3 regions of the Oleiphilus sp. HI0117 genome follow, and region 3 is predicted to be linked to each of the others. Evidence: predicted binding sites of a transcription regulator. Region 3 holds the regulator's gene; each other region holds the start of a gene.
What was found. Region 3 encodes sigma-54, which starts transcription at its own class of promoters, with help from an activator protein. Its sites were predicted from a motif close to TGGCACNNNNNTTGCTNT; they were not measured.

Region 1 (4,256 bases), on a different contig from region 3:
TCATGCTGATAGTGAAGGCAGGCGACCTCTTGTGAAGGGCGTTGGTCATGATTGTTTATGGCATGAAAAAGTATATGAAATGCTTCGAATACGCCTGTATCGACGATGGCTTTGTCTACTTCAAATCTTCCACACATGTAAAGGAGCCTCTGCCTGAAACTAAGCTTATTACCTTATTGGAATATTATCATAGGCTGTGATGAAAAATTAACGAAAAGTCAGAGGCAAATTACTGATTCCCTTGATTTAGATCTGACCTTCAGCATATTTTTTAAAAAATGCAAAAGCAGTGTCCGGCGCTTCTTTAATAAATACGCCAAGCGTGAAGCCGTCCGGAGCGATCGAGGTGTGTTTGATCTCGCCCAGTACTTTGAACTCCATTTTCTTGCCATTGTAGAAAGCGGCAATTTGAAGTAGCACCAAAGCATCTTTTCGGAAGTCTACGGGGCTTACCAGTGAGGTTCCACGTTCAGAGATGTCTTTCGTTTTACATTGAACGACTTGTTTCTTGCGGGTTGTAATTGTTGCACGCCAATGGGCTGAACGCCTTGTGTATTGACGGCGCTCGGCTCCGTCATTCAAAGCTTCCGCCGTAATTTCCTGAGTGTTTTCAAGAGCTTCTGTAATCTTCTTTTTATCGGGCACTATGTGAAACTTCCTGGTCAGAGTTGGCGAGGAGTTAACAACAATAGTCTAGAGCTGCGGAAGTATCAATGTCTTGATAGTAATTATATGTGTCTTTTGTTGGCTGCTTTGACGCAAAAGGCGGGCATAAAAAAGCGCCTACAATGAGGCGCTTTTTAGTTTGTTTAACTCGAGATTAGTCGCGAGTAAACTCTGGGTAAGCTTCCATACCACACTCAGAGATATCAACACCTTCGTACTCTTCTTCGTCAGTTACTCGGATGCCCATGATTGCTTTAAGAACGCCCCAAACAATCAAGCTACATACGAATACCCAAACAAAGATCGTTAGTGCACCAACCAGCTGGCCAGCGAATGTAGCGTCAGCGTCTGATAGAAGTACTGCGAAGATACCCCATAGACCTACTACACCGTGTACCGAGATTGCACCAACAGGATCGTCAAGCTTAAGCTTATCAAGTGTTACGATTGAGAATACTACGATAACACCACCGATCGCACCAATGATCGTTGCTAGTAGTGGAGAAGGATCAGCAGGCTCTGCAGTGATCGCAACCAAACCTGCTAGTGCGCCGTTCAATGCCATTGTAAGGTCAGCCTTACCGAATAGAATACGTGCAACGATCAATGCAGCGATCAAACCACCTGCCGCAGCAGCGTTAGTGTTCAAGAATACGCTTGCTACTTCGTTAGCTACTTCGATACCACCCAGTTTAAGAGTAGAACCACCGTTGAAACCGAACCAGCCCATCCACAGGATGAATGTACCTAGCGTTGCTAGAGGAAGGTTCGCACCTGGGATAGCGTTAACCTGACCGTTAGCACCGTACTTGCCTTTACGAGCACCTAGCATGATAACACCAGCCAATGCTGCTGCAGCACCTGCCATGTGAACGATACCTGAACCAGCGTAATCGCTATAGCTACTGAGGTCGTACATACCGAACACAGAGTTACCACCCCAAGTCCAGCCACCTTCCATTGGGTAGATGAAACCCGTCATAACAACTGCGAATGCTAGGAAAGCCCAAAGCTTCATACGCTCAGCAACCGCACCCGATACGATAGACATTGCCGTTGCAACGAATACGACCTGGAAGAAGAAGTCAGAAGCGCCTGAGTAAACAGAGTCACCGCCGAAGCCGTTTTCAGCAGAATCTGCTAGAGCTTGAGCAACGTCTATAGTTGCAACGCTGTCAGTACCTGATAGGAAGAAGCCGCCGCCATACATGAACTCGTAACCACAGATTAGGTACATGGTGCATGATACTGCAAACAGTGCAACGTTCTTGGTTAGGATCTCAGTGGTGTTCTTGGCGCGAACCAAGCCTGCTTCCAGCATGGCAAAACCTGCTGCCATCCACATAACTAATGCGCCGCACACCAAGAAATAAAAGGTGTCCATTGCATACTGCAATTCATAAATGTTGTTCATTACGTTTTCCATAAGGAAATCTCCGTACTGTATTCTAAAAAATTAGTTGCTTAGTGATGAATGAGATTTAAACCGCATCAGTGCCGGTTTCACCGGTACGGATTCGAATAACTTGCTCAAGCGGTGAAATGAAAATTTTACCGTCACCAATTTTGCCGGTATTAGCTGCTTTGCTGATAGCTTCAACAACTTGGTCAACCAAGTCGGAACCAATGGCAACTTCAACTTTAACCTTAGGAAGAAAGTCAACAACGTACTCAGCGCCACGGTATAATTCCGTGTGACCTTTCTGACGGCCGAAACCTTTAACTTCAGTTACGGTAATACCTTGTACGCCAATTTCAGACAATGACTCACGTACATCGTCCAGCTTAAATGGTTTGATTATGGCAGTTACGAGTTTCATGGATATCTCCTGTGCTGTCGCTGCAATATTTACTAGTTAAAAAAATGTGTTTTAGTTCTTGTTTGCTATTCAAAATGAAAAACGAATCTCTCATTCGGAATAACAAATCTGATCGGTATATAGCAGGGGGTGTGCCAGTTTGAAAAAAAGCTTATATAACAGTTACATAAGATTAAGTGTTATTGTTGAGTGGTGGTTTTGTTGTGGTCTTGTGGTGCGGGCTTGGATTTGGCGCACCATAATGACGCAATATCTGATGCGGGTTGGCGGCGAGCGCATCTCTTTGGTGATTTTTATAGGGGGAGGATCTGATTATTTGAAAATAGATCTGTCCTTTTTAGGGTTGTGGGTTTCGCTGGCAGGGCGTGTTAGAATAGCTCTTTTGTTTGATGTAGAAAGAATGTCCCAGGCATTCCAAGGAGCGTTTGTTGCTTAGCCCTCAAGAAGTACTTAACACCATCCACGAACAGGTTAGTCAGATATTACCTGACGCCGGAAAGTCGGCTCAAGAGGATCTGACTGCGCAACTGAAAATTCTTATTAATGGTGTCATTTCCAAGCTGGATTTAGTCACTCGTGAGGAGTTTGAGACTCAGCAATTGGTGCTGGAAACAACACGCGCCAAATTGGAACAACTAGAAAAAGATTTTGCTGAATTAGAGAAAAAGTCAGCTTGATTTAATGACGAACAGATGGAACTTGTTCGTTCTTGCACTGTACTTATGCAGTGCTTGCACTACTGAGGGGCATAATGCTGCTGATCTAAAATGGCGCAATAGTTAATACAAAGCGTATTAATGAGGCGCTTTCCGGTCTACCTGATACAGCTCCTTACCTTCTTAAACAGATATGAACTTAGCAAAGGAATGCGATGTCGTTATCTATTATCTATACCCGGGCTCAGCTCGGTGTCGATGCACCTTTGGTGACAGTCGAAACTCATCTCTCAAATGGTTTGCCATCCCTAGCGATTGTTGGGCTTCCAGAAATGGCTGTTCGAGAGAGCAAAGAAAGGGTACGCAGTGCCTTAATCAACTCTGGCTTCGAATTTCCGAATCGGCGTGTGACCATTAACTTGGCGCCTGCAGACTTGCCTAAACAAGGGGGACGATATGATCTGGCAATTGCTATTGGAGTCCTGGCTGCGACAGGTCAAATAGACTCGGAAAAGCTTGGTGAAAGTGAGTTTATTGGTGAGCTGGCCTTAACCGGAGACTTGCGCCCGGTTGCCGGTGTATTACCCACGGCTATTGCCAGCGTAAAAGACGGCCGATGTTTATTTATCCCATATGGTAACGCTGATGAAGGGAAAATGGCTGGCAGCGATACAATTTTCCCCGCACGCCATTTGAGCGAAATTTGCCAGCACCTTAAATCACCCGGTGTTTTGCAAGCCCTTTCTTATGAAGAAATGATTTTGGAAGACGAAAAGCAGCCGGATATGGCTGATATTAAGGGTCAGTTCCAAGCGAGACGTGCTTTGGAGTTGGCAGCAGCTGGACGCCATAACCTATTATTCTACGGCCCTCCAGGGACAGGCAAGAGCATGCTGTCCTCTCGCCTGCCAAGTATTCTGCCACGCTTAAGCAATGCTCAGGCAGTGGAGGTGGCCTCAATCTATTCGCTGGCGGGTATTCCCAGAAAACCGGGCTTGATGATGCAAGCGCCTTTTCGTTCTCCTCACCATACAGCTTCTTCCGTATCGCTCGTTGGTGGTGGCGCACAGCCAAAGCCTGGTGAAATATCCTTATCCCATTATGGTGTATTGTT
Region 2 (4,256 bases), on a different contig from region 3:
ACAATAAAGGACTTGGCTACCAGTGGATCTGACGAGACGTAGAGTGCACTCACCAAGATTGTCACCAAGGGTAACCAAGCCAAAGGAGAAACAGGTTTGAACACCTGAATAATCGGGTTAACAGCCGAGTTCAGTGTTTTATTCAGGCCAATGGCAATGCCTAGGGGAATCGCTATCGCTGCAGCCAATAAGAAGCCAGAAGCGACCGTCTTTAAGCTGGTAAAGATCTGATCGAGGAAAGTTTCTTTCCCGGTATACGCTCTGATTTTAGGCACATAAGATGGATCTTCAGCCACTCGTGCCGCATTTCTTTTCTCTTGCCTTTCGTAGAAGGCTTGCTCTTTAGTCCGCTCGGAAACGTGCTCATCATATAAAGAGACGAACTGCTCCATTACCATCGCGGGACCCGGAAACTGCCCCAAAGAAGTTTTAACACTCTGTGCGGCTGCCGCCCAAATAATGAGAAATACCGCAATACCTGCCATGGGTATTGCCAGAGTCTTCGCTGCCATCGCACCAAACTCTAATACCTTATCCAACCAAACAATTGGTTGTTCTATATCGTCCTTAAGAGATGTCGCCGTTGACATAATCTTCTGCTCCTGCTTAAAGCTACTTCAGTTAACTGACGACTCTCGTTCTAACAAACATTGAGAGCCGATCAAGATAAATCTTTCTTAGACAAACTTCGTTATCAGCAGTCAGACAACAAACCCTGGTTCAGGCCAGCATTTGTCGTCCGACATATGTAATACTCTTTAGATCTTGTCGCCTGATTTCAGACCAATTGAGAACTTCTCGATATACTTGTTTGGTTGTGTACCGTCATAAACAATGTTATCGATAAAGTGCGTTTGTGGGTCACGGTAGCCATCTTCAGTAGAGAAGTCTGGGAAGTCAGCCGCTTTCGCTTTACCTTCTTTGATCAAAGACTGCGCCGCACGTGCATAGATATCAGGACGATATACTTTCTTCGCCAAATCTTTGTACCACTCGTCGCTCTTATCTTCAGAGATCTGACCCCAACGACGCATTTGCGTTAGATACCAGATAGCATCTGAGTAGTATGGGTAAGTCGCGTTATAACGGAAGAATACGTTGAAGTCTGGTACTGAACGCTTATCGCCTTTCTCGTACTCAAAAGTACCCGTCATACTGTTTGCAATAACGTCATAGTCAGCACCAACATAGTTAGGTTGTGACAAGATCTTAACCGCTGCTGGACGGTTAGCATTGTTGTTAGCATCTAACCACATCGCTGCACGAATCATCGCTCGCGTTAAACGAACTGTCGTATTCGGGTATTTCTCAGCAAATTCTTTAGTAATACCAAATACTTTCTCTGGGTTGTCTTTCCAGATCTCGTAATCAGTCACTACTGGCACACCGATACCTTTGAATACGGCCTGCTGGTTCCAAGGCTCACCTACACAGTAGCCATAGATCGTGCCGGCTTCCAAGGTAGACGGCATTTGTGGTGGAGGTGTTACTGATAGCAAGGCATCTGCATCGATCTTACCTGTCGTGTCACCCTTATGAGGCGCGTAGTAGCCAGGGTGAATACCGCCCGCTGCTAACCAGTATCTTAGCTCATAGTTATGAGTCGAAACCGGGAATACCATCCCCATGTTAAAAGGCTTTCCATCTTCCTTGTACTTCTCGACAACTGGCTTCAGCGCATCAGCTTTAATTGGGTGAACAGGTTTTCCATCAGCCATCTTTGGAATATTTGGCTTCATCTGTTCCCAAATATCATTTGAAACGGTGATCGCATTACCATTCAAATCCATTGAGAAAGGCGTAATGATATGAGCTTTAGTTCCATAACCCATCGTCGCTGCAATAGGCTGTCCCGCTAGCATATGTGCACCATCCAAGCGACCGTCAATTACGCCATCAAGCAAGACCTTCCAGTTAGCTTGAGCTTCAATTTTGACGTACAGGCCTTCATCCTCAAAGTAACCGTTTTCATAGGCGACAGCTATTGGCGCCATGTCTGTTAGTTTGATAAAACCGAAAGTTAACTCCTCTTTTTCCGGATAGCCTAATTTCTCTGCATGCGCCGCGCCGCTAGTCATACCAACTGCGACACTTGCGCTGATTACTGTTGTCATCGTTGCCGTTTTTAACGATTTAAACCACTTCATAAAACGCTTCCTTTATATCAATGAATCAATAATAAACTTTCAAAAAATCCAAAAAAAAAGGCGCCCACCGATTAGTCGCCTCTAATGAGACCACTAACTGATGAGCACCTTTGCTCGTTCAAACCTGACCGCGCCATTGCGATCTTGTTTGATGTCTTTCTGATCGCCGTTGATAGAAAGACATTATGTTTTGTTTCATGAACGCCTTGCGTTCGTAGATATACTAGTTAAAGCACAAGCCGTGCCAACTTTTTATCCCTTATATATCAACTACTTGACAATATCACGCAGAAATACGACCCATTTCAGTGCACCAAGCACTTACTAACGACTTGCTTTAGGGCTACTCGACATCACCCAATAAGGAAAACACATCAATAATGCTTTCAGCCACTTTCACAATCGGCTGCCCCTTATCCATCGCCAACTTTCTAAGAGAGGTATATGCCTCATCTTCACTCAGGCCCTTCTGTTTCATCAACAAACCTTTAGCCTTCTCTAAGGTCTTTCTTTCGGCCAATTTGGTTTTTGTCGTGTTTAATTCCTTTATTAAACCTTGCTGCTCATGAAAACGAGCTACTGCGATATTAATAATTGAAGGCAAGCGCTGTGGCTGTATATCATCCACAATAAAAGCACTGACACCGGCCTTCACCACCTTCTGAACCAGCGGCGGCGCATCCTTTTCTGAGAAAACAATGACGGGAAGCGGCATGCGCTCTCGAAGTTCGACCAGTTGCTGTAAAGTGTCTTCGTCGGGCAAGTCCATGCCCACCACAAGAATATCAGGCTGATGCTCCTCTGCTTTCTCCAGCATAAGACAAGCATCTGTGACAGTCTCGATTATCGGATAAGCGTTTTCGCGAAGAGCTCTGCGTAACAACGCAGCTCTTGAATCCAAGGGATCAATTAACAGTGCGCGTTCTTTTTGAGAGAGCCCTGTATTTGAGATAACAGCTCTAGTCATACGACACCACCTTATTCATAAATTCAGACACAACTAAGTATGAAATACTCATTCCCTTCTGGCATAGGTCTGATAAATATTAAATGGTAAAAAATAGAGGGTATAAAAAGGAGCGAGCCTGTCAAAAGTACAGGCTCGCAATCAAGTCCTAGCTAAACCTAGCTAACCTCGATCATTTGAACAGTGCCATCAGGTAATACTTCATGCATATGACCTTTAGGCTCATCCAAGAACTGAACCAGAGCCAAGCAAGCCACCGCAGCACCTGCAATCACCATAAAGAAGGTCGATGCATCAACAAAAGAATAGACCGTCAGGAAGGTCACGCCACCCACGTTGCCATAGGCGCCAACCATACCTGCAATTTGGCCAGTCATACGCCGCTTAACCAGTGGCACCATAGCGAACACTGCACCTTCACCAGACTGAACAAAGAACGAACAAAGCAACACTGCCGCAACAGCCAATGGAATCATCCAGGTGCTATCAACTAGGGACAGAATCAAGTAACCGACCGTCAAACCAGCAATCAGAATAGTTAAGGTTTTCTTACGACCAAACTTATCTGATAAATATCCACCGGTAGGACGCGCCGCCAAATTCATCAATGCAAATGCACCACCCAACAAACCAGCCATAACAGGTGTTAGATCAAAGGTTTCCATGAAGAATGCTGGCAACATTGACACAACAGCTAATTCTGAACCAAAGGTAACGAAATAAGCCCAATCAAGAATAGCCACCTGCTTAAACTTATACTGGTCGTTTTCTGGTAGAGAAGTATGTAAATGTTCTTTGTTCACTTGATAGATTGAGTGCATTTGGAAAGCAAACAGACCAGCGAGCACCCCCCATAAAATGTTTGCTGTTGTTGCCGATAGTAGACTTACACCCGCTGGAGATAGCTTCCATGTCAAAACAGCCAAGGCAATATACATAGGCACATTCATCGCGATATAGAACCAGAAATCACGCTTATTACTTACTTCCAAACCACCCGATTTCTTTGGCTTAAAGTAAGTCGAACCTTTCGGTGTATTACGAACATTTTTGTAAAAGATCATGCTATAAACAAAAGCAACAACACCTGTTGTTGCGATAGCATATCTCCAACCATCATCACCACCATATACGTAAGCTGC
Region 3 (4,256 bases):
CTAATATAGACCGATCTGTGATGGCCGCCGGTACAGCCGATCGCGATAGTCATGTAGCTACGGTTTGATGCTTTGAATTGAGGAAGCCATTTACTGAGAAAGTTAATGATATCTTCCTTCATTAGTATGGATTCGGGTTGGGCGTTCATGAAGTCTACGACGGGCTTATCTAATCCACTAAAAGTACGAAGGTTTGGGTCCCAGTATGGGTTTGGCAAACAGCGAACGTCGAATACGTAATCTGCATCGCTAGGAACACCATTTTTGAAACCAAATGATTGAAAGAGTATGGCGAGCTCTTGCTCTCGTTTGCCTGTCACTCTAAGTTTTATGAGGTCTCTTAACTCGTATAGGGTTAGTTTCGTAGTGTCGACAGTCAGGTCAGCTTTTAGTGCCAGCTGGTCGAGAAGCGTTCTTTCGGTTTCAATCGCTTCGGTGAGTGAGTGTGTTGTGCTGCTAAGTGGGTGTTTGCGTCGAGTATCGTGAAAGCGCTTTAGGAGCGTCTCACTTTGTGCGTCAAGAAAAATGATATCGACATCAATCTCCATCTGCTTTAGCTTCTCGTAAACTTGGGGGAATGCTTCTATTCCACCCTGCAGATTTCTAGCATCGATACTGATCGAAACGTTACTTAACCTTGTATCTTTACCTTGTAGTGATTGTTTACCAAGGTTTAGTAAAAGCCCAACCGGTAAATTATCAATGCAGTAATACCCCATGTCTTCAAGGACGTGAAGGGCCGTGCTTTTTCCGGAACCGGATCTGCCACTGACAATAACGAGCTTCATAAGAAGTTCCTAGCAATTTTGAGCTTCTAAGGTTTGTAGGTCTTAAGCAATTATTTTCTGATAAAGTTCAGTGCCTGTAGCAGATTCCCTTAAACTATCGCAAAAAGCAGTGTTGTTGAACTTCTCTGCAATTTGACTTAAAAGATCCAGGTGCTCGCTCGTCGCCTCGGAGGGGACAAGTAAAACGAAAAGAATATCAACGTCTTCGTTATCTATCGAGTCAAAAGGTATCTTTTTTTCAAGTGTAAATAGACAACCAATAACTTGTTTGCAGTTTTCCAGTCTGCTGTGGGGAATGGCAATTCCTTGCCCAACTCCCGTGCTTCCCAGTCGTTCACGAGAAATAAGGTTGTCAAATATTTCAGTTTCATCAAGATGAGGAAATTGTTTTGAGACCAGGTGTGCAGCCTGTTGAAGAACTTTTTTCTTGCTACCACCGGGCAAACCGCGTTGGGTTAGCTCCGGTGACAAGATGGCCTCGATAGTAATTTTATTTTCAGACATTTTTCGACTCTAAAGATCGCTAATAACTAGCGTGCTGCTGCGCCGTGTGCGCGGTCAACTTTCTTTTCCTTGTGCTTAAGAATTTGACGGTCTAGCTTATCAACTAGCTGGTCGATAGCGGCATACATGTCGTCGTTCTCGGCGTGGCCGTGGATATCTGCACCAGCGATATGTAGCGTTGATTCAGCAATATGTGCTTGTTTCGATACAGAAAGGGTTACCTGTACGTTGCTAATGCCGCCAATATGGCGCTCTAGCTTTTGCAATTTGGTTTTCACATATTCTTTAAGTGCATCAGTTAAATCTACATGATGGCCAGTGATATTTAATTGCATAGTATTCTCCTATCATCGTTATTTTTAGCGAGAGTTGAATATTGACTCACTTTTCGCTTATCAAATCAACTTGCTGCAGGCAGCAAGTTATCAAATATTGTATTAAACCAATCTTTTTCTTTCGTTCGATGGGGGGATCGACATCGCTTCGCGGTATTTTGCGATAGTGCGGCGGGCGACGTTAATTCCTTGCTCTTTCAACAAGTCGGCAATCTTGCTATCGCTAAGAGGTTTTTTAGGGTTTTCTGCTGATATTAACTTCTTAATAATTGCGCGAATCGCTGTTGACGAGCACTCTCCGCCAGTAGTTGTGCTGACGTGGCTTGAGAAAAAGTATTTGAGTTCAAATATGCCTCGTGGCGTATGCATGTACTTTTGTGTTGTCACACGAGATATGGTGGACTCATGCATTTCTACCGCTTCAGCAATATCATGTAAAATCAGCGGCTTCATCGCTTCATCACCATAGTCAAGGAAGCCTTGTTGGTGAGCTACTATCTTACTTGCCACTTTTAGAAGCGTCTCGTTACGACTTTGTAGGCTTTTAATAAACCACTTTGCTTCTTGAAGTTGATCCTTCATAAAGGTGTTGTCGTTACTGGAGTCAGCTCTCTTTATAAACGAAGCATAATTTGCATTGACCCTTATTTTTGGCGCAATCTCTGGGTTGAGCTCAACTTTCCAGCGTCCTTTTTCTTTCTTTACGACGACATCTGGCACAATGTACTCAGGCTCGGAAGAAGCAATGGATTCACCTGGTTTAGGGTTCAAAGACTGAATTAGAGAGATAACCTCTTTCAGTTCATGCTCTTTAAGGCGGCTGCGTCGCATTAGTTGAGCGTAGTCTCTTGATCCTAATAAGTTCAGGTAGTGGCTGATTACAAGCTTTGCTTGTGGTAGCCAGGGCGTATCTTTTGGTAGCTGGCGTAACTGTAGCAGCAAACAGTCGGGCAGGTCTTTGGCAAATACCCCAGGTGGATCAAAGTGCTGCACGCGTTTTAAGACGGCTTCAACTTCATCTAATTCAACCGGGTCTTCGTCATCTGAGTTGTGCAGCCCCTCGTGTATCTCTTCAACGGTATTCGTTAGGTAGCCGTCTGTATCAGTTGCGTCGATTAATGACATCGCAATGTATCGGTCGCGATCAGACATGGGGGTAAGGTTAAGTTGCCAATCTAGATGATCTGCAAGAGACTCGGTAGCAGCGTTTCTTTGTTCGAAGGCATTGTTGTCATCTTCGGGAGCGGGACCACTGGGCGCATTGTTTGTATATATGTCATCCCAAGCCGTATCAACAGGCAGATCTTCCGGTATAGTATCTGACCACTCTTCACTAGGCGTGTCGGCTTCATTGCTAGCAGGTGCTTCGCTCGAACTGGTGTCTGTACTACTGCTTTGTTGGTTGTCCTGAGAGGCGTACTCGTTGCCATCATTTTGATGACTTTCATTCTGATTTTCTTGTTTATCACTTGTATTTCCAGGCTCGTTGTTATCGTCCTGGAGTTCGAGCATAGGATTAGATTCCAATGCTTCTTGTATTTCGTTTTGAAGGTCAAGAGTCGACAATTGTAGCAAGCGGATTGCTTGCTGCAATTGAGGTGTCATTGTCAGTTGTTGACCGAGCTTTAATTGGAGAGAAACCTTCATGTTCATGAGGATGTCACCAACTTAAGACTTAAATTTTGAATCATGTATTGTCGCTTATTATATTTTGCGGAAATGGTCGCTGTGAATAAACGTATTTATATTTACTTCATTTACACAAGTGTAGTGCGAAGATAGCAAAGTGTGAAACAAATAAAAGTATATTTACGTTACCAGCCTACAAATAATTGTTTTAGATCAAGTTATCGTCTTGTTGACGTGAAAATTGCATGCTACTCATTTCTAAGCTGAAAGTCATGCTTAATTGTTTGTATATGCTGTTCGAATCGAATGCTATGAACTAGCCACTGGCTTATAATTTGAATTGATTGCCCAAGTAGACTTGTTTGACCTTTTCATTATTCAGAATGTCTTCAGCACTTCCTGAAGCAATGATATGGCCATCACCAACAATATAGGCTTTTTCACAAATATCCAGCGTTTCTCTAACGTTGTGATCGGTTATGAGTACGCCGATATTTTTACTTTTAAGGTGAGAGACGATTGACTTGATGTCGTTGACCGATATTGGGTCGACACCTGCGAAGGGCTCATCGAGTAGAATGAAGTCAGGCTCCATTGCTAAAGCTCTGGCTATTTCCACTCGCCTACGTTCACCGCCTGACAAGGCCATGCCAAGACTATCTTTGATGTGAGTGATGTGAAACTCTTCGAGTAAGGCTTCCATTCTTTGTCGCCTTTCGCTGCGAGAAAGATCTTTTCTAATCTCTAGTACCGCCAGGATATTGTCTCGAACACTTAACTTTCTAAATATTGAAGCTTCCTGGGGCAGGTAGCCGACACCGTTTCGTGCCCTATCATGCATAGCCATGGATGATAGGTCGGTATCATTAACTGATATCTTGCCTTTATCATGCTTAACCAGGCCTACAATCATATAGAAACAAGTGGTCTTACCAGCACCGTTAGGGCCGAGCAGCCCGATCACTTCACCGCTGTTGATAGTCAGGGAAACATCTTTAAC

Region 1: the regulator sigma-54 is predicted to act here: its motif matches at 2,606-2,623, upstream of glnK (P-II family nitrogen regulator).
Region 2: the regulator sigma-54 is predicted to act here: its motif matches at 2,377-2,394, upstream of A3757_RS13665 (CmpA/NrtA family ABC transporter substrate-binding protein).

Annotation. Positions count from the first base shown of each region.
Region 1 covers NZ_LWGA01000823.1:4,960-9,215, reverse strand. The annotation lists gene A3757_RS13750 (SOS response-associated peptidase) at 1-137, opposite strand, end outside; gene A3757_RS13745 (PilZ domain-containing protein) at 247-645, opposite strand; gene A3757_RS13740 (ammonium transporter) at 821-2,080, opposite strand; gene glnK (P-II family nitrogen regulator) at 2,148-2,486, opposite strand; gene A3757_RS13730 (hypothetical protein) at 2,626-2,922, shown strand; gene A3757_RS13725 (accessory factor UbiK family protein) at 2,915-3,163, shown strand; gene A3757_RS13720 (YifB family Mg chelatase-like AAA ATPase) at 3,358-4,256, shown strand, end outside.
Region 2 covers NZ_LWGA01000820.1:2,499-6,754, reverse strand. The annotation lists partial or broken gene A3757_RS13670 (ABC transporter permease) at 1-512, opposite strand, end outside; gene A3757_RS13665 (CmpA/NrtA family ABC transporter substrate-binding protein) at 759-2,147, opposite strand; gene A3757_RS13660 (ANTAR domain-containing response regulator) at 2,491-3,114, opposite strand; gene A3757_RS13655 (NarK family nitrate/nitrite MFS transporter) at 3,273-4,256, opposite strand, start outside.
Region 3 covers NZ_LWGA01000533.1:2,547-6,802, forward strand. The annotation lists gene rapZ (RNase adapter RapZ) at 1-788, opposite strand, end outside; gene ptsN (PTS IIA-like nitrogen regulatory protein PtsN) at 831-1,292, opposite strand; gene hpf (ribosome hibernation-promoting factor, HPF/YfiA family) at 1,319-1,627, opposite strand; gene A3757_RS05910 (RNA polymerase factor sigma-54) at 1,730-3,274, opposite strand; gene lptB (LPS export ABC transporter ATP-binding protein) at 3,585-4,256, opposite strand, start outside.